4 regions of the Streptomyces sp. NPDC087263 genome follow, and region 1 is predicted to be linked to each of the others. Evidence: riboswitches for the same ligand, from Rfam matches in the RefSeq annotation. Region 1 holds a riboswitch; each other region holds the start of a gene.
What was found. A riboswitch is a leader RNA that binds a small molecule or an ion and turns the genes downstream of it on or off. The one in region 1 is predicted to bind S-adenosylmethionine.

Region 1 (4,555 bases):
AGGCCGTTCGCCCTCCGGGTCGGCGTCGATCACCCGCGCGGTGTAGGTGCCGCTCCCCCCGACGGTCTGCGCGGCCCGCACCTCCTGGCGGAACCGGGCGCGGAAGGTGCGGTCCTGGGCGTGCTCGGCCCGCACCACCTTCACGGCCAGCCGGAGCCCGGCACGCGACTCGGCGAGATAGACCTCGCCCATGCCGCCCGCGCCGAGCCGCCCGAGTACCTCGTACGGACCGATCCGCCGTGGATCCGTCTCCCGCAGCGCCTGCACTCCCCGTGACTCCCCTGTTCGCCGTACGGCCGCCGAAGGGGAGCGTATACGCCGTGCTCCTGTCAGGCGATCACACGGCGGGAACGCAACGCCCGTCCTGCGTCCGGTAGTTCCACTTCGCGCCGTCCCGGACGAGCTCCTTGACCGCGCGCACGAAACGCTCGACGTGCTCGTCCGGGGTGCCCGCGCCGAAGCTCACGCGGATGGCGTTGAGGGACTTCTCGCCGGGCGCGGCCTCGGGGGCGCCGCACTCGCCCTGGGTCTGCGGGTCGCTGCCGAGGAGGGTGCGCACCAGCGGGTGGGCACAGAACAGGCCGTCACGCACCCCGATGCCGTACTCGGCGGACAGCGCGGCCGCGAAGTGCGAGCTGTTCCAGCCCTCCACGACGAAGGAGATGACGCCGACGCGCGGGGCGTCGTCGCCGAAGAGCGAGAGGACCCTGACCTCGGGCACCTCGGCGAGACCCGCGCGGACCGTCTCGATCAGGTGCTGCTCACGGGCGACGAGCGTGTCGAAACCGGCCTCGGTGAGCGCTTTGCAGGCGGAGGCGATCGAGTAGACGCCGATCACGTTCGGCGAGCCGGCCTCGTGCCGGGCGGCGCTCTCGTGCCACTCCACGTCCACGCCGCCGTCCGTACGCCGCGACACCTTGCGGCTGGCGCCGCCGCCCGCCAGGTACGGCTCGGCCGCGCGCAGCCAGTCGGAGCGGCCCGCGAGGACACCGGAGCCGAAGGGGGCGTACAGCTTGTGCCCGGAGAAGGCGACCCAGTCGACGTCGAGGTCGCGCACCGACACCGGGTGGTGCGGGGCGAGCTGCGCGGCGTCGAGGACGATGCGCGCGCCGTGCGCGTGCGCGGCGGCGGCCAGCTCACGCACCGGCCACAGCTCACCCGTGACGTTCGAGGCGCCCGTGACACAGACGAGGGCCGGGCCCTGGGGGTCGCGGTGGCTGAGCGCACGCTCCAGGGCCGCGACGGCCTCCCCCGGCGTACGCGGGGCGTTCAGGTACGTCACCTGCGCGTCCCGCCAGGGCAGCAGCGAGGCGTGGTGCTCGGTCTCGAAGACGAAGACCTGGCAGTCGGCCGGAAGGGCGGCGGCGAGCAGGTTGAGCGAGTCGGTGGTCGACCGGGTGAAGACGACCTGGTCGTCTTCACGGCAGTCCAGGAACTCGGCGACGGTGGTGCGGGAGTTCTCGAAGAGGTCGGTGGAGAGCTGGGACAGGTACCCGGCCCCCCGGTGCACGCTGCCGTAGTACGGGGCGTAAGCGGCCACGTCGTCCCACACCCGCTGGAGGGCCGGGGCGCTGGCGGCGTAGTCGAGGGCGGCGTACGTGACCTCGCCACCGGTGACGAGCGGGACGGTGACATCTCGCCCCAGAACGGGCAACTGGGTACAAACGGCCTGGTCGGTGGCAACGGTGGAGACAGACATGGCGAACTCCTGTGAGACGCAGGGAAATCACCGCGCGAGCCGGTCCATGGAGAGGACGCTCAGCGCGGGAAGGGGGGTGACAGGGATAGGCGGAAGAGGGGCTCTACGCCCTATCGCATTCGCTTGCTCACAGAAGGCTCCCTCGAATGACCAGGACCCCTGGGCCTTAACCACTCAGAAGAGGGCGAGGGGTCCGCGCTTGCCGCAGACCTCGCTGCCTACGGCCTGGTCTTCACCCGGGGCACCCCGCCACGGACGGAGGGTTGCCGGACAGTCGGCCGGGGCCTCATGACTGTCACTCATGACCTGCCGAAAAAACTAACCGAACCGATCGCGACGGCGCAACCCGTGTCCGGATCCCGGAACGCGGAAAGGGCCGGACCTCTTCGGCCCGGCCCCCTGCGAACCGCCTCGCAAACTACGCGTTGGTCGCCGCCACCCACCGCTCCAGCGTCCGTTTCGCCGCCCCCGAGTCGACGGCCTCCGCCGCCTTCGCCATCCCCGCGCGAATCTGCTCCGCGAGCGGCCCGTCACCCGGCGACAGGGCCACCAGCGCCGCCGCCGAGTTCAGCAGCACGGCGTCCCGCACCGGCCCCGTCTCGCCGTCGAGGAGCCGGCGCGCCACGTCCGCGTTGTACGTGGAGTCCGCGCCCCGCAGCGCCTCGATCGGGACCAGGTCAATGCCGACGTCCCTCGGGTCGAAGGTCTCCTCGGTGACCTTTCCGTCCCGTACGACCCACACCCGGGAAGTGGAGGTGATGGTCAGCTCGTCGAGCCCGTCGTCGCCGCGGAAGACCAGCGAGGAGTTGCCGCGCTCGGCGAAGACGCCCGCCACGATGGGCGCCATGCGGGGGTCCGCGACGCCGACGGCCTGCGCCTTCACCCGTGCCGGGTTCGTCAGCGGACCGAGCGCGTTGAAGACCGTGCGGATGCCCAACTGCCCCCGTGCGGCGCCCACATGACGTAGCGCCGGGTGGAACTTCACCGCGAAGCAGAAGGTGATCCCGGCCTCCTCGGCCACTTCGGCCACCCGCTCCGTCGTCAGCTGCAGATTGACCCCGAGCTTCTCCAGCACGTCGGACGCCCCGGAGGCGGAGGAAGCCGCCCGGTTGCCGTGCTTGACGACCTTCGCGCCCGTCCCGGCGATGACGATCGCCGCCATGGTGGAGATGTTGACGGTCTTGGCCCCGTCACCGCCCGTACCGACGATGTCGACGGTCCTCCCCGGCACCTCGATCACGTTGGCGTGCTCGTACATCATCCGTACGAGTCCGGTGATCTCCTCGACGGTCTCTCCCTTGGCCCGCAGCGCCACCGCGAACCCGGCGATCTGCGCGTCGGTCGCCTCACCGCGCATCATCAGGTTCATCGCCCAGGCGGTGTCGTCCGCACTCAGGTCACGGCCGTCGAGCAGGCCGTTCAGCAACCGGGGCCAGGAACGGTCCGCCGCGGTGTCGCCTCCAGCGGGGTTCACAGCGCTCATGGTCGCTCCTGGGGTACTCAGAGAGGTACGGGGGTGGACTTGCCCCCATCCGTAGGGGCGAGTCCACCCTATCCAGCCCTGGAGACGGCAAAGAGCCCCGTCCATGCAATGGACGGGGCTCCAGCCGTGGCGATCAGCGAGGATCGTTCGGGCGATCAGTGGTGGCCGTGGCCGCTCGTGATCTCCTTGTACTCCTCGACGGTGGGCTTGGGGATCTGGTTGTCCTCCCCGTAGTAGCCCTTGCTGAGCTTGGCCCGCAGCTTCTGCGCGCCCTTCACCTTGCGCTCGACACCGTTCTCGTCGACGCCCGGGCCGATCTCGGCCGGCTGGTACTGCTCGTGCGCGGTGAGCGTGTGCAGAGCCTCCTGGCTGAGCGGCTCGTGGATCTCGATGAACTCACCGTGCGGCAGGCGCTTGATGATGCCCGACTCGCGGCCGTGCAGCACCTTGTCCCGGTCCCGGCGCTGAAGGCCGAGGCAGATCCGCTTGGTGGCGATGAACGAGAGGACCGGGATGACGAAGAAGCCGATCCGTACGAACCAGGTGATGGAATTGAGCGAGAGGTGGAAGTGGGTCGCCCACAGGTCGTTTCCACCACCGATCAGCATCACGAAGTACGCGGCCAGCCATGCCACGCCGAACCCTGTACGGGTCGGGGTGTTGCGTGGCCGGTCGAGGATGTGGTGCTCGCGCTTGTCGCCGGTGACCCAGGACTCGATGAAGGGGTACACGGCGATGGCCACCAGCACCAGCGGGAAGATCACGATCGGGATGAACACGCCAAGCACGAGCGTGTGACCCCACAGGTTGATCTCCCAGCCCGGCATCACACGCACCAGACCTTCGGCGAAGCCCATGTACCAGTCCGGCTGGGCACCGGTGGACACCTGATCCGGACGATAGGGACCCATGGACCAGATCGGGTTGATCGAGGCGATACCCGCGATGGCCGTGATGACGCCGAAGACCAGGAAGAAGAAGCCGCCGGCCTTGGCGGTGTAGACCGGAAGGAGCGGCATTCCGACGACGTTCTCGTTCGTCTTTCCGGGGCCCGCGAACTGTGTGTGCTTGTGGTAGAAGACCAGGATCAGGTGGCCCACGACCAGGCCGAGCATGATCCCCGGCAGCAGCAGGATGTGCACCGAGTAGAACCGGGCCACGAAGTCGCCGCCCGGGAACTCACCACCGAAGATGAAGAACGAGAGGTACGTGCCGACGATCGGGACCGACAGCAGCACGCCCTCGATGAACCGCACGCCGGTGCCCGACAGCAGGTCGTCGGGGAGTGAGTAGCCCGTGAAGCCGGTGAACAGCGACAGGACGAGCAGCAGCCAGCCGAACAGCCAGTTGACCTCGCGCGGCTTACGGAAGGC
Region 2 (4,555 bases), on a different contig from region 1:
TGGAAAGTCATCGCTGCCCTCCCCATCACCTGTCCAGTCCCTGGCGAGGGCTTCCCGTCGTCTCCGCAGGAGGGCGCGCCGAACGGGGGCGGTAGTACGACGCGACGGCCGGCTGGCCGGTGTAGTTGGGGCCCGCGTGGGGGTCGGCGCCGAGGTAGGTGAAGGGCAGGGTGATGCGGCGGCCGCCCCGCAGGCTGAGGCGGTGGTGGCGGGTCGAGTAGTGGAAGCCGGCGGCGCGCAGTGCGGCCAGGACCGGGCGGGAGGCATCACCGCCGTCGGGTCGCCGCAGCGTCGAGGGGTCGAGGTGGGCGACCAGCAGGCCGGTGCCGGTGAGCCAGGAGGCGGCCCGCTCCAGCAGCGCGAGCCGGTCGCCGATGTAGTGCAGTCCGTGGACGCAGGTGACCAGGTCGTAGCGGCGCTCCGCGGACCACCCGCCGAGGTCTGCGGTGATGAGTTCGAGGCCGTCGGGCAGCGCTGCCCGCAACCGCGGGCCCACCAGGTCCACGCCGGTCAGTGCGGCTTGCGGGAGTCGCTTGGCCGCTTCGCGTAGGGCCAGCCCTTCTCCGCTGCACAGGTCCAGCCATGACGGGGCGGAGCGGCGGTCGCTCTCGTTCAGGAAATCCGTGGGAGCGAAGCCGAGTTCGCGGGTGTAGCTGTTGACGCCGGCCAGAACCCGTTCGCGGTTCATGGCGCTGTTGGCCACCACCGAATGGCCGGCCAACTCGTCGTCCTTGATCAACCGGGGCGGCGGCTCGGCTGTTGTCCGCGAAGTACCGTCGATCATCGCACCATTGTGCGGTACGGCCGGTCGTTGCGGGCGAACCCAAGGGCCCACGGGCCTCGGCGAAGCCGTGAATAGCGGTGCCGCCTCCCGTGGACGGCGGCCCGGTCGGCACGGGGCGCCGGGCCGACTGCCCAGCCGCGGACGGCAGCCACGCCGTTTCAGGGCGGAAGGCGGCCTACCGACTCGCCTCGCGTACGGGATGCAGCCCCGAAACCGCCCGCCCGTGCGCTGCAGCTCACCACGGTGCTCAAGCCGGATCCCGGCCACAGTGCCGGTCAGCCCGAGCCGGTACGACCGTCATGTCGGCCGTACCGGCGCCGAGGCGAGGATCCCGCTCGCCGACGCTCTACCGCGCAGGTTTCTGCTTCAGCATCACGGAGGCGACCGCGACGACGAGTGCGATCACGACCACTGGCAGCACCGGCGCGTAGGTGTGCGCGTGGCTGAGCATCCAGTCTCCGACGAAGGCGCCGGCCACCATGCCCACCAGGACCCCGGTCAGGCGACGTACCGCGGCGGGCTTCAGAGACCAGGTGGTGATACCGGAAATCCAGCTGATGAAGGTGGCCGTGGCCGCCGTGGTGGAAATGCCCGGCACATGGAGCGACCGAACGGCATTCATCTGCAGACCCATCGCAAAGGCGTTGAGGGCGACCAGGATGTTGGACACGAGGCTGGACGGAGACGCCGCCATCCACACGACGATGAAACCGACCTGCGCCACCGTCGCGACGCACAGTGCGATGGAGACGCGACGCGGCCACGCTTCGAAGATCTGCGAGTCCTCCATCTCCTCGTCGCCGTTGAACGCGGTCAGGATCCGTGTTGCCACTGCGGCCCCCACGGCGAACGCGGCAAGTGAAATCACCACGCGAACGGGATCCGGGCCGGCGGGCGGCCGCGTGCCGGCTACCCCAAGTCCGAGAAACACCAGGTTTCCGGTCTGGAACGCCGTGAAGACCTTCCCGAAGGAGAGAAAGCAGATCGCCTCGAAGACGCCTGACGAGAACGCCAGGGCGACAAGCAGCCGGTCACGAATGGCCAGCAGTTCCGGCGTCGCGTGCGCTGCGGCCAGGTCCACACGCCGGTCATCCACGGGTTCGGCTCCTCCGTCGCCCCGGACCGGCAGGGTCGGGGCGGCAGGTCGAGTGTCCCGAGAACGTTCGAGTCGAGACCGCCGGCCGTGGGTGTTTTGCAGGCTGCTCCATTGCATGCCTTTCCCTCCAAGCGCCCAGAGTCGGCAACTCGCCCCGACTAGTTGCTAGGTACACATTTATCTCCCGCGTTCAGGATGTGACCACATCTGGGAAAAAGCCACATATTTGGGCGAAACCTTACTCAGGTTTCAGCAAAGAACTACGAAGGCCCTCTGGAATGACAAAACAGACAGGTCCGACGATTTCTTGAGTCGGGGCGCCTCGGGTCCGACCGGCGCCCGGTCAGGAGAGTTCGGGACGGCCGTTTCCGGGCCTTTCGCAACTCGGTCCGCCGTGCCGTGCGTGGCCCAACTCGCCTGTCGGCATTGACGGATCATGGCGACGCTCGTTAGCGTTCCAAGCGGCATTGAGTGTCAGCGTCAAGCCCTGGCTCGTTGATCGGCAACCCTCCACCGCGGTGGGGTGCTCCAGGTGAAAGCCCGGCGGGGTCATCGACCCCGCAAGCGCGTGGCCCCTTGACCGGGCCTGAGATCGGGAGGACCAGCGTGCCGAACAGCAGTGATCTCAGTGCTTCGATCGCGGCCGCTGCGGTGTTCTCCGGATTCTCCCGCCGACGCCACATCGACCTGCAGCTCTTCACCAGCTGTCTGTGTCACGACTGATTGCGTCCCGGCCTCCCCGCCTTCCTGACTGACGTTCGCCGACGGCTTTGACGCCGCGGGCGACTCCCTGCGGGCTCTCACAGTGCTGTCGGAGTCCGCGGCACTGTCACGCCTTCGTCGGCACCCTTTCCCCAGACATCTTCCGAATATTTCCGTCACTTCGCCCAGGTCTGCCCAGGTCCACTTCGCCTTGGTCTGCACCGGCATGTGCGCGGTGACTTTGGAGTAGGAGAACCCGTCCGTGATATCGCATCCGGATTCCCGACCCACCCGGTGGGCGGCACTCGCCGCCCTTGTGACAAGCAGCCTCCTGCTGAGCGCCTGCACGTCGAGCGACAGCGCCGGCTCGACCAGCGACAACGGCCCGGCCAAGTCCGGCGGCACACTGACCTTCGCGGTGGGTTCCGACGTGGGCTGCGTGGATCCGCAGCAGGTGGGCAGCAACGACACCATTTACTCACTGCGCCAGATCGTGGACTCCCTGACCGACCAGGATCCCAAGACCGGCAGAATTGTGCCGTGGCTGGCGAAGAGCTGGGACGTCAGCTCCGACACGACCACGTTCACCTTCCACCTGCGATCAGGTGTCACCTTCAGCGACGGGACACCGCTGACCGCGCAGGTGGTCAAGGACAACTTCGACGCGGTACCGAAGCTCGGCGCCCTGGGGACGCTGGCCCAGGGGTACTTGAGCGGCGTGGACAGCACCACCGCGGTCGATCCGCTCACGGTGCGGGTCAAGTTCCAGCAGCCGAACGCGCAGTTCCTCCAGGCCACGTCGACGCACTCACTGGGTATCGAGTCGTCGGCTAGCGCGAAGCAGAGCCCGCAGGAGAAGTGCAGCAAGGGTGTGGTCGGGTCCGGGCCGTTCACGCTGGAGAGTTATGTGCAGAACCAGGCGATCACCTTGACCAAGCGCAGCAAGTACGCCTGGGGTTCGTCCCTGTGGACCAAGCAGGGCGAGGCGTACCTGGACAAGCTGGTGTTCAAGGTGGTGCCCGAATCGGGCGTGCGCACCGGCAGCCTGCAGTCCGGTCAGGTGGACGCGATCAGCAGCGTCGGCAAGGCCGACGAGGCTGCGCTCACCGGTGGCCAGGTGAACCTGCAACGACGGGCGAATCCCGGTGCGGTGTTCAACCTGGGGCTGAACAACTCCCGCCCGCTGCTGAAGGACGTGAAGGTGCGTCAGGCGCTCCTGTTCGCCATCGACCGGCAGCAGATCGTCGACACCGTGTTCCCGACCGGCACCAGGCCGGCGACCAGCATCCTGGCGTACACCACACCGGACTACGCCGACCAGGGCTCCGACCTGGCCTTCGACACGGCGAAGGCGAAGTCCCTGCTGGAATCGGCTGGTTGGAAGGTCGGCAGTGACGGCATCAGATCGAAGAACGGCACCAAGCTCAGCCTGATCGTCAGGTGGTTCGCCAACTCGGCCACCAACCAGCCGGCCCTGGAGCTGATCCAGCAGCAGCTCAAGGCCGTCGGAGTCGACGTGGTCCTCAAGGAGACGCAGACCGCCCAGTTCGCCACGATGCTGCAGTCCGGCGACTTCGACGCGTCGTGGGGCAACCTGACCCGCGCCGACCCGGACATCCTGCGCAGCCAGTACTCCACCGAGCTGGCCAACCTCTACCGCCTGCCGGCGGGCCCGCTGGACTCGGCGCTGACCCAGCAGGCGGCGACTGCCGACGTGGCCAAGCGGAAGGAACTGGTCGGCCAGGCACAGCAGTTGATCGTGCAGAACGCCTACGTCATTCCCGTGGTGGAGCTGCAGACCCAGCTGGGGGTGGCGAAGAAGGTGCACAACCTCACGTTCGATGCCTCCAGCCGGATCCAGCTGCACGACACCTGGATCGGCTAGCAGCCGGTGGATGCGCGACAGAGCGTCCGATCCGGTCGTCGGCTACAGGAGGTGGGCAGGAAATGCGTCACTATGTGAGCAAGCGTCT
Region 3 (4,555 bases), on a different contig from region 1:
CGGATCCAGCCGCTCCTCGCGCCAGGACTCGCCGTCCGTCAGACACCTGATCGGGGGAGACCCCGCCCGGTAGGAGGCCACTTCGCCGATCTCGACGGCGGTTTCCGGGAGCCCGCCCTGCACCGACCGATGCCCGGCGCGCCGCAGCGGCACCGTGTCCGCGTCGCGCCGTGGACCGGGCGCCGGCTCCCCGCCCTTGAGTACGGATTCCAGCAGGTCCACGGCGACGAAGTCGGCCAGCCCCGGCACGGCGACATCGGCCAGTTCCTGCGCGGTCTGCATGACGTCCAGGCTGCGCCCGATGTGCTCGCCGGCCCGGTCGAGCAGCGCGAGCCGCCGCCGGGCGCGGTAGCTCTCGCCGATATCGACGACGGTGTAGTACACACCTATCGGGTGACCGTCGTCGTCCTCCAAACGGATGAACGACATGGCGTGGGAGGTCTCGCGGTGTGGCGCTGAGCTCACGCGGCCCACGTGCTCGTACGCGACCACCGGCTCGCCCGTCTCGAGCACCCGGCGCATCTGCGCCTCGATCCGCTCGGTGTCCAGGCCCGGCTGCACATCGGCGAGCCTGCGGCCGAGGCGTTTTTGGGCCGGGCCCCCGCCGAACTGCTCCAGTGCGGGGTTCGACCAGACGTACCGCAGCTCCGTGTCCACGATCGCTATGCCCACCGGGGAACGCGAGGTGATCCGCTCCAGCACCGAGCGGCTCATGTGCCAGCCGGCGCCGTCGGCCAGGTCCGCGAGCAGCACCACCCAGCGTGCCGGGCCGTCGCTCGGCCGTAGGGGGACAACCTGAACCATCAACTTCAACGGGTGCCCGTCCCGGTGTCGTGCGGACAGCAGGCCCGCCCAGCCGCCGTCACCGCGGCACCGCTCGGCCAGTTCCGGGAGCCGCGCCGCGTCCTCGGGGATCAGCAGGTCGGCGGCAGGCCGTCCCAGCGCGTCCCGGGCCGCGTACCCCAGCAGCCGTTCGGCGTCCGCGGTCCAGCTGGTCACCGCCATACGGGCGTCGAGCAGCAGTGGCACGGCGTCCGTCATGTCGAAGCGCTGCCGGGCCGACACGTCCCGTTCCTTGCTCGAAACCACCGCGACCCTCTCCGCTCTCCGAAGGTGGTCTTACCCGCTCGCACCCATTCTTCACGTTGTACGACTGTCGCGCGGGCTTGGACTTGTCGCACGGCGGGACGCACGGAGGCCGAGGAGGGTTACGTACAGTGACGGGTCACGTGCCGCGTCCGTCCGTCCGCCCGTCCATCCATCCGTCCCGTCCGTCACGGAGTCGGCCGGCAGTGGTTGAACTCCCGTGCCGGTGCCTCCGTATCTCTCCACGGGGATGGCGGGAGACCGCGTCGCACGGAAGGAGAGCAGTGTGTCGACACCGCCCGAACGCGAGCAGCCCATGCGCCGCCCGGCACTCGAACCCACCTACGTCCAGCAACGCCGCCGGACGGAGGCCCTCGCGGAACTGGTGAGGGAGTTCCGTGAGGATCAGCAGGCCGTCGGCCCGGACGAAAGCCCTGAGTCGATCAGATGGTCGTCGGCGCACCTGGGCGAGACGGAGGAACTGACGCCCGTCCTGGCCGGCGAGAACTATGCCGCTGGCGGGGAGGCGGAGCCGGCGGCACCGCCCATGCGTGAACCCGGGCCCGAGCGTGCCACCGGTCCGCGCCGGGCCACGGTCGTCGGTGCGGTGGCGGCGGCCGCGCTGGTCGGATTCGCCCTGGCCATGCTGCTGCCCGACGGTGACGGCGGATCGCGGACCGGTGCCGCCCCGTCCGCCACGGCACCCGTCGCCCAGGCCCCTTCCGGCGCCGCCGAACCGGACGGCATCGGCACCCTACGGGAGGGAGACCGCGGCCCCGACGTGACGGAACTCCAGGAACGGCTCCTCCATATCCCGGACGTGTACCAGAGCGGCGTCACGAGCGGAACCTACGACCCCACACTCACCGAGGCCGTGGCCCGCTTCCAGCTCTGGTACGGGATCCGGGGCGATGAGACGGGCGTCTACGGCAACGACACCCGGGCCGCCCTGGAATCCCGTACGTGACGAGCACTCCTGACCTACAGGTGCCGATGGAAGGCCGGGTGGGCGTCGAGACGTCGCACATAGTCCTGGAGGAGCGCGTACGAGGACAGGTCCTGGGCCGCTTCGAGTGGGACGAGGGCGACCCACAGGTCCACATCGGCCGCGGTCAGTTCCTTGCCCAACGCATAGGGACCAGCGGCGAGTTGACCGTTCAGCAGGTCGAGGGCCGCCGACCGTTCCTGCGGCGGCGCACCCGGGGTGACATCCCGGTCGAGGAGGTCGCGCAGGGCGTCGATGTCCGCGGCGAGTTCCGCCGGGCGGAGCGGGGAGTGACAGGATCCGGCGCGGTCGGCGAAGAGGTCGCCGAGGTCGCGCAGGATGTCGGGCGTGTGGTTGCTGACTACGCGTCCGCTCCACCGGTCGCACAGCGCGGGGGCGGTCAGCGGACCGTCGTAGTGGTGCCAGGTGGCCTCGTACGCCCCGCGCAGTGAGGCGAACGCGGAGGGGGTGTCGGCGGGGAGCGCCAGCAGAGTGGTGGCGACCGAGTCCTTGAGACCCAGCAGGCCGTGGGTGATGGAGACCCGCAGCGAGAGGGGACAGTGTGCGGACAGATACAACTCGTAGCGGTGCGGGGCCGGGTAGAAGCCGCCGGCGAGACCCACTCCGATACGGCTGCGGAAACGGTGCGGGCGGGCGGACGGGGTGGCGGCGATCCGGGGGTGGGGGACCGCGTCAAGTGAGCTGGGAACGCACGGAGTCGGGGTACACGTGCTGGACGTACCGGAGTTTGAGGCGTGCGAGATTGTCTCGGACATGACTCTCCATGGGACGAGGAGGCCACGGCCACCTTGTGGGCACCGCGGCGGGGCGGAGTGACTGCGCTACGTACCGGTCCGGATCGCTCGGACTAGTAGGCGCTGGAGACACGCAACAGATCGATGTGCAGGCGTCTCGTCAAACCGCTGTTGGCCATTCCCACCTGTCCCACCCTCGGGGCCCGCGAGACGCGAGACCACGCTTGTCCCACCGCACCGGCGGAACCCGGTCGTCACCCGGGGCACCCCGTCGCGGTGGAAGGGTTGCCTGCCAGCGGGCCGGGGCCGATGACCTCACGGGCAGGAGAACCTGCCCCAAGGGCGCTGACAATCGTGACCGTCCCCGTCAGTGTCGGTGCGCTCCGTGAGGCCGTCAAGAAGGCCTCCGGCGCGGTCTCACCAGGTGGTCATTCGGCGTGCCTCAGGCTGGACAGGAGGCGTGGAACAGATTGCGCGGCCCGGTGGTTGTCGCTCCTGAGGACGCGCGGCGGTGTGAGCACGACCATGATCCCCGGGCATTGCGCACCGCTGTGGCCTCCCGTAGCGTCCCCAGCAGGTTATGAGCGTCAGCGTCAAGCCCTGGCTTGCTGACCGGCAACCCTCCTCCGCGGCGGGGTGCTCCAGGTGACGACCAGGCGGTACCCGTCCCGGGTTCCGCAAGCGCGATGCCGGCGGCCTCCAGCCCGCCGAGCCGGAAGGGCGGAGGTGACGGACGTGCAGCCCGTGCCCCGTCTTCGTGTCCCGGTTCTCGCCCCGCGCCGTCGCGTGCACCTGTACTCCCGGCCGCACATCGACCTCCAGCGCGTGGCCGGCGCGCTCTGTCGTCCCTGACCTGTCACCCCGCCGCCGCACCCTCCCAGTCGAGGCCCGGCGATCTCACACGGTCGATCAGGAAGGCACCCCTTTCGTGTCCTCGTCAACGTCGTTGCCCTCATCCTCTTCCTCCACCGCCGCACTGCACCTGGCCGTCGCCCTCGACGGCGCGGGCTGGCACCCGGCAGCCTGGCGTGATCCGGTGGCCCGCCCCCAGGATCTGTTCACCGCCTCGTACTGGACCGACCTGATCACCGAGGCAGAGCGCGGCCTGCTCGACTTCGTGACCATCGAGGACGGACTCGGCCCGCAGTCCGCACGCCTCAGCGAACCGGACGCACGCACCGACCAGGTACGCGGTCGGCTCGACGCCGTCCTCATCGCAGCTCGTGTCGCGCCGCTGACCAGCCACATAGGGCTGGTGCCGAGCGTGGTGACCACCCACACGGAGCCCTTCCACACATCCAAGGCCATCGCCACCCTCGACTATGTGAGCACCGGCCGCGCGGGCCTGCGGGTGCAGGCGTCCGCGCGGCAGAACGAGGCCGCTCACTTCGGACGCCGGACGTTTCCGAAGCTCCGTATCGAAGACCTGGAGACCCCGGCTCTACAGGAGTTGATCGTCGATCTCTTCGACGAGACCGCCGACTACGTCGAGGCGGTGCGCCGGCTGTGGGACAGCTGGGAGGACGGCGCGGAGATCCGGGACGTCACCACCGGCCGCTTCGTCGACCGCGACAAGCTGCACTACATCGACTTCGAGGGCAAGCACTTCAGCGTCAAGGGCCCGTCCATCACACCCCGCCCGCCGCAGGGTCAGCCCCTGGTCACCGCACTGGCCCACGAGTCCACGACGGGCGCGCCGTTCCGGTTGCTCGCCCGCAGCACCGACATC
Region 4 (4,555 bases), on a different contig from region 1:
CGGCCTGCCTGCCTCGTGGTTCCTTGCCCCACTTGGCCTGCGGGCCTCACTGACCCGGTCCTCGTTGTCACTCTCACCTGCAGAGTGCTAACGCCAATGATTAGCACTCGCCCCTACCGAGTGCAAGCGACTCCGGAAGATCCCCAGGTGAAGCAGGGGGCGCGCACGGCGCGAAGACAGCCGGAGGGACCCGCGGACAGCCGGCCGCAGGGGGCGGGCAGACGAGCAGACCGACGAGCAGACGGACGGGCAGACGGACGGGCAGACCGAAGGGCCCGCACCCCCTGGTGGAGGTACGAGCCCTTCGTCACGTCGAACAGAACTATCAGTCGGCGCGTGCTTCAGCTGGTCGCCAGCCGGACCATGTCCGCCTGCGGCCCTTTCTGGCCCTGCGAGATCTCGAACTCGACCCGCTGGCCCTCTTCAAGGGTGCGGTAGCCGTCCATCTGAATCGCGCTGTAGTGGACGAATACATCCGCACCACCGTCGACCGCGATGAAGCCGTACCCCTTCTCCGCGTTGAACCACTTGACGGTGCCCTGAGCCATGCCTAACTCCCCTATTACTGGCCCTTGCACAGGACCGCACTTCGCGGGCCCGGGTCAGACCTCACCCCCCAAGGATTGGGGGTGTGCGCCGGAACGCGTCGACCGCGGCTGAATGTATCTGTCCAACTGCCCTCTGCAACAGGTCAATCGGACGAGAATTCTGAGCACGACCGATCGGGAATATGCGGAGAATTCGCAAAGTTTCAGGGCAAGTCGGGCCCCGTAAATGCCATAAACGGCTCAAAGAGGCGGGGCACTTTGGCTACTTCTTGTCGGGCATCGGGCGAGGACTCATATGCGCCCGGCATGAAACCAACTCGAAAGCGAAGCGGCTTCCCCAACTGTACCGCGCTCAACCATACAGAATTGCCCCCTCCGCTTCTCTCACGGAGGGGGCAATTCGATGAACTCTCGGTGACCGCAATTACCTAAGGTAACGGCAATCACCGTAAGTAATGACGCGTGACGGTCAGCCTCCGGCGACGGCCGGAATGATCGAGACGCCCGCGCCGTCCGGCGTCGACGTCTCCAGGCCCTGCTCGAAGCGGACGTCGTCGTCGTTCACGTACACGTTGACGAAGCGACGCAGCTTGCCCTGGTCGTCCAGGACGCGTGCGGCGATGCCGGTGTGGTTCTGCTCCAGGTCGGCGATCACCTCGCCGAGGGTGCCGCCCTCGGCCGTCACCTCGGCCTTGCCGCCGGTGTAGGTGCGCAGGATGGTGGGGATGCGGACGTTGACACTCATGACGCGAGGCCAGCCTCTCGGAAGGAGTCCAGGTTCGGGCGGATGGTCGCGGTGAGCCCGGTGTCCGAGGCCACCGCGTCCAGGGTCTTGAGGCCGTCGCCGGTGTTGAGGACGACGGTGGTGAGGGTCGGATCGAGCAGACCGTTCTCGATCAGCTTCTTCGCCACACCCACCGTCACGCCACCCGCGGTCTCGGCGAAGATGCCCTCCGTCTGCGCGAGGAGCTTGATCGCGTCGACGATCTGCTCGTCGTTCACGTCCTCCACGGCGCCGCCGGTACGCCGCGCGATGTCGAGCACGTACGGCCCGTCGGCCGGGTTGCCGATGGCGAGCGACTTGGCGATGGTGTGGGGCTTCTGGGGCCGTACGACGTCGTGGCCGGCCTTGTAGGCCACCGACACCGGCGAGCAGCCCTCGGCCTGGGCACCGAAGATCTTGTACGGCTTGTCCGCCACAAGGCCGAGCTTGATCAGCTCCTGCAGAGCCTTGTCGATCTTCGTGAGCTGGGAGCCGGAGGCGATCGGGATGACCAGCTGGTCGGGGATCCGCCAGCCGAGCTGCTCGCAGATCTCGTACGCGAGGGTCTTCGAGCCCTCCGCGTAGTACGGCCGCAGGTTGACGTTGACGAAGCCCCAGCCCTCGCCGGCCGGGTCGCCGATCAGCTCGGAGCAGAAACGGTTCACGTCGTCGTAGTTGCCCTCGATGCCGACGAGCTCGCCGCCGTACACCGCGGCCATGACGATCTTGCCCTGCTCCAGGTCGTGCGGGATGAAGACGCAGGAGCGGAAGCCGGCGCGGGCCGCGGCGGCACCGACGGCGCCCGCGAGGTTGCCGGTGGAGGAGCAGGAGAGGGTGGTGAAGTCGAAGGCGCGGGCGGCCTCGATGGCCTGGGCGACGACGCGGTCCTTGAAGGAGTGCGTCGGGTTGCCGGAGTCGTCCTTGACGAAGAGCTTGCCGGGGGTGACGCCCAGCGCGCGGGCCAGGTTGTCGGCCTTGACGAGCTTGGTCCAGCCGGGGTTGATGTTCGGCTTCTCCGCGACGTCCGCGGGGACCGGCAGGAGCGGCGCGTAGCGCCAGATGTTCGCGGGGCCCGCTTCGATGCGCTTGCGGAGGTCCTCGGTCTCGTAGGCCGAGAAGTCGTACGCGATCTCCAGCGGGCCGAAACACTCCTCGCAGGCGAAGAGCGGGCCGAGCGGGACGCGGTGTCCGCACTCGCGGCAGGAAAGCGCGGTGGCGGGGCCCAGGTCGACGGAGTTCGCGGAATCCGGGGAGGTCACGGGGTTCGTGGTGTGTGCAGTGGTGCTTGCAACTGTCTGCGCAGCCATGGAGGCGAGGCCCTTTCTCCTCATCTTCCTCACGACGCACTTCGCCGTGAGACGGATTTGGCACCTTCCCGAGCCGGGAGCCTCGCCACATCGATGTGACAAGAACCAGCTGGAGGGTTGCCGGGGCTTCAACGGGCCGTATCCCTCTGCCCCTCTGGATGAGCGGTATTCAGTTGTGCGCCGGACGACCCCCGACATGCGATGGTCATCAGCGTTGTTCAAGACTGTAACCGAAGGCCTGGATGGTGGAGAGAGCCGTCCGAACCGCGAGATGCCAGCGACACACCAAACGCTGCCGCGGCGACGGGCACAAGCATCCCAATGAACGCAAGGGAGAGCCGCACGTGCTTGAAGACGTCGAGCGCTGGCTGAGCACGCGCTCCTGGTCCGTGACCGACCGGCCGCTCAAGAAGCTCATAGCCGCGAAACGATCCACCAACTCCACGGTGAGCGTGGTCCTGCCCGCGCTCAACGAGGAGGCCACGGTCGGTGAGATCGTCTCCATCATCCGCCGCGACCTGATGACCCGCAAAGTCCCCCTCGTCGACGAGATCGTCGTCATCGATTCGGGCTCGACCGACCGCACCTCCGAGGTCGCCGCCGCCGCTGGCGCCCGAGTAGTCCACCGGGACGAAATACTTCCCCGCATCCCGGCCGTGCCCGGCAAGGGCGAGGTCCTGTGGCGGTCACTCCTGGTGACGAGCGGTGACATCGTCTGTTTCATCGACGCGGACCTCAAGGAGTTCTCGTCGGACTTCGTCTCCGGGATCGTGGGGCCGCTGCTCACCGATCCGGGCGTGGACCTGGTCAAGGCGATGTACGACCGCCCGCTGAACCTGCCGGGTGAACCCACCTCCGGCAGAACCGCGGCCGGTCAGGGCGGCCGTGTCACCGAACTGATGGCACGCCCCCTGCTGAACATGCACTGGCCGCAGCTGGCCGGCTTCGTCCAGCCGCTCGGCGGCGAGTACGCGGCCCGCCGCACCCTCCTGGAACAGCTCCCGTTCCCCGTCGGATACGGCGTGGAGCTCGGCATGCTCGTCGACGCGCTGCACCTGGTGGGCCTGGACGCGCTCGCCCAGGTCGACGTCGGTGTGCGCAAGCACCGGCACCAGGACGGCCAGGCGCTGGGCCGGATGTCCGCCGCGATCTACCGCACCGCACAGCTCCGGCTCGCCCGCGGCCACCTCATCCGGCCGGCCATCACCCAGTTCGAACGGGGCGAGTCCGGCTTCGAGCCGCGCACGTACTCCGTGGATACGGAAGAACGGCCTCCGATGGCGGAAATCTCGGAGTATCAGTCACGCAAAGCGGCGTAAACCGTCGACGGTATACGTCTGCGCGGTACCCCGTCCGTACGTTTGAGCGTTTCCGGGCCGGGCTAGATTGACGCGTATGGCTTCCACGGCTTCGACTGCTGCTTCCACGGCATCCCCGCAGGGCTCCCACCGGATCCTCGTCGCGTCCAACCGCGGCCCGGTCTCCTACGACGTGCGCGAGGACGGCGAGCTCCAGGCCAGGCGCGGCGGCGGCGGCCTGGTCTCGGGCCTGTCGGCGATCGGCCCGGACGCGGGCGCCCTGTGGGTGTGCTCGGCGCTCGGCGACGGGGACCGCGAGGCGGTGAGGCGCGGGGTCGGCGAGGACGGCGTACGGATGCTGGACATCGACGCCGAGGTGCACGCGGACGCCTACAACGGCATCGCGAACTCCGTGCTGTGGTTCGTCCACCACATGCTCTACCAGACGCCGCTGGAGCCGGTCTTCGACATGGAGTTCCGGCGCCAGTGGGCGTCGTACGAGGCCTACAACCGGGCCTTCGCGCGGGCGCTGGCCGACGAGGCGGCCGAGGGCGCCGTGGTGGTCGTACAGGACTACCACCTGACCCTCGTCCCCGGCATGCTGCGGGAGCTCCGCCCCGACCTGCGGATCGGGCACTT

Region 2: linked by a shared signal. The riboswitch ahead of ACIPC1_RS18055 (ABC transporter substrate-binding protein) and the one ahead of ACIPC1_RS01225 (aminotransferase class V-fold PLP-dependent enzyme) in region 1 are both predicted to bind S-adenosylmethionine.
Region 3: linked by a shared signal. The riboswitch ahead of ACIPC1_RS11230 (putative leader peptide) and the one ahead of ACIPC1_RS01225 (aminotransferase class V-fold PLP-dependent enzyme) in region 1 are both predicted to bind S-adenosylmethionine.
Region 4: linked by a shared signal. The riboswitch ahead of thrC (threonine synthase) and the one ahead of ACIPC1_RS01225 (aminotransferase class V-fold PLP-dependent enzyme) in region 1 are both predicted to bind S-adenosylmethionine.

The regions. Positions count from the first base shown of each region.
Region 1 is NZ_JBIUYT010000001.1:265,988-270,542, forward strand. It holds gene ACIPC1_RS01220 (PQQ-binding-like beta-propeller repeat protein) at 1-267, opposite strand, end outside; gene ACIPC1_RS01225 (aminotransferase class V-fold PLP-dependent enzyme) at 338-1,699, opposite strand; SAM riboswitch class IV at 1,890-2,006, opposite strand; gene trpD (anthranilate phosphoribosyltransferase) at 2,118-3,182, opposite strand; gene ACIPC1_RS01235 (cytochrome bc complex cytochrome b subunit) at 3,338-4,555, opposite strand, start outside.
Region 2 is NZ_JBIUYT010000005.1:212,981-217,535, forward strand. It holds gene ACIPC1_RS18045 (class I SAM-dependent methyltransferase) at 26-784, opposite strand; gene ACIPC1_RS18050 (YoaK family protein) at 1,131-1,880, opposite strand; SAM riboswitch class IV at 2,344-2,453, shown strand; gene ACIPC1_RS18055 (ABC transporter substrate-binding protein) at 2,845-4,467, shown strand; gene ACIPC1_RS18060 (ABC transporter permease) at 4,530-4,555, shown strand, end outside.
Region 3 is NZ_JBIUYT010000003.1:420,816-425,370, forward strand. It holds gene ACIPC1_RS11215 (SpoIIE family protein phosphatase) at 1-1,041, opposite strand, end outside; gene ACIPC1_RS11220 (peptidoglycan-binding protein) at 1,373-2,053, shown strand; gene ACIPC1_RS11225 (glutathione S-transferase C-terminal domain-containing protein) at 2,068-2,847, opposite strand; gene ACIPC1_RS11230 (putative leader peptide) at 2,940-3,005, opposite strand; SAM riboswitch class IV at 3,042-3,186, opposite strand; SAM riboswitch class IV at 3,403-3,516, shown strand; gene ACIPC1_RS11235 (putative leader peptide) at 3,613-3,678, shown strand; gene ACIPC1_RS11240 (LLM class flavin-dependent oxidoreductase) at 3,755-4,555, shown strand, end outside.
Region 4 is NZ_JBIUYT010000014.1:16,475-21,029, forward strand. It holds gene ACIPC1_RS35520 (cold-shock protein) at 342-548, opposite strand; gene ACIPC1_RS35525 (MoaD/ThiS family protein) at 1,018-1,293, opposite strand; gene thrC (threonine synthase) at 1,290-2,618, opposite strand; SAM riboswitch class I at 2,636-2,783, opposite strand; gene ACIPC1_RS35535 (glucosyl-3-phosphoglycerate synthase) at 2,963-3,937, shown strand; gene ACIPC1_RS35540 (trehalose-6-phosphate synthase) at 4,014-4,555, shown strand, end outside.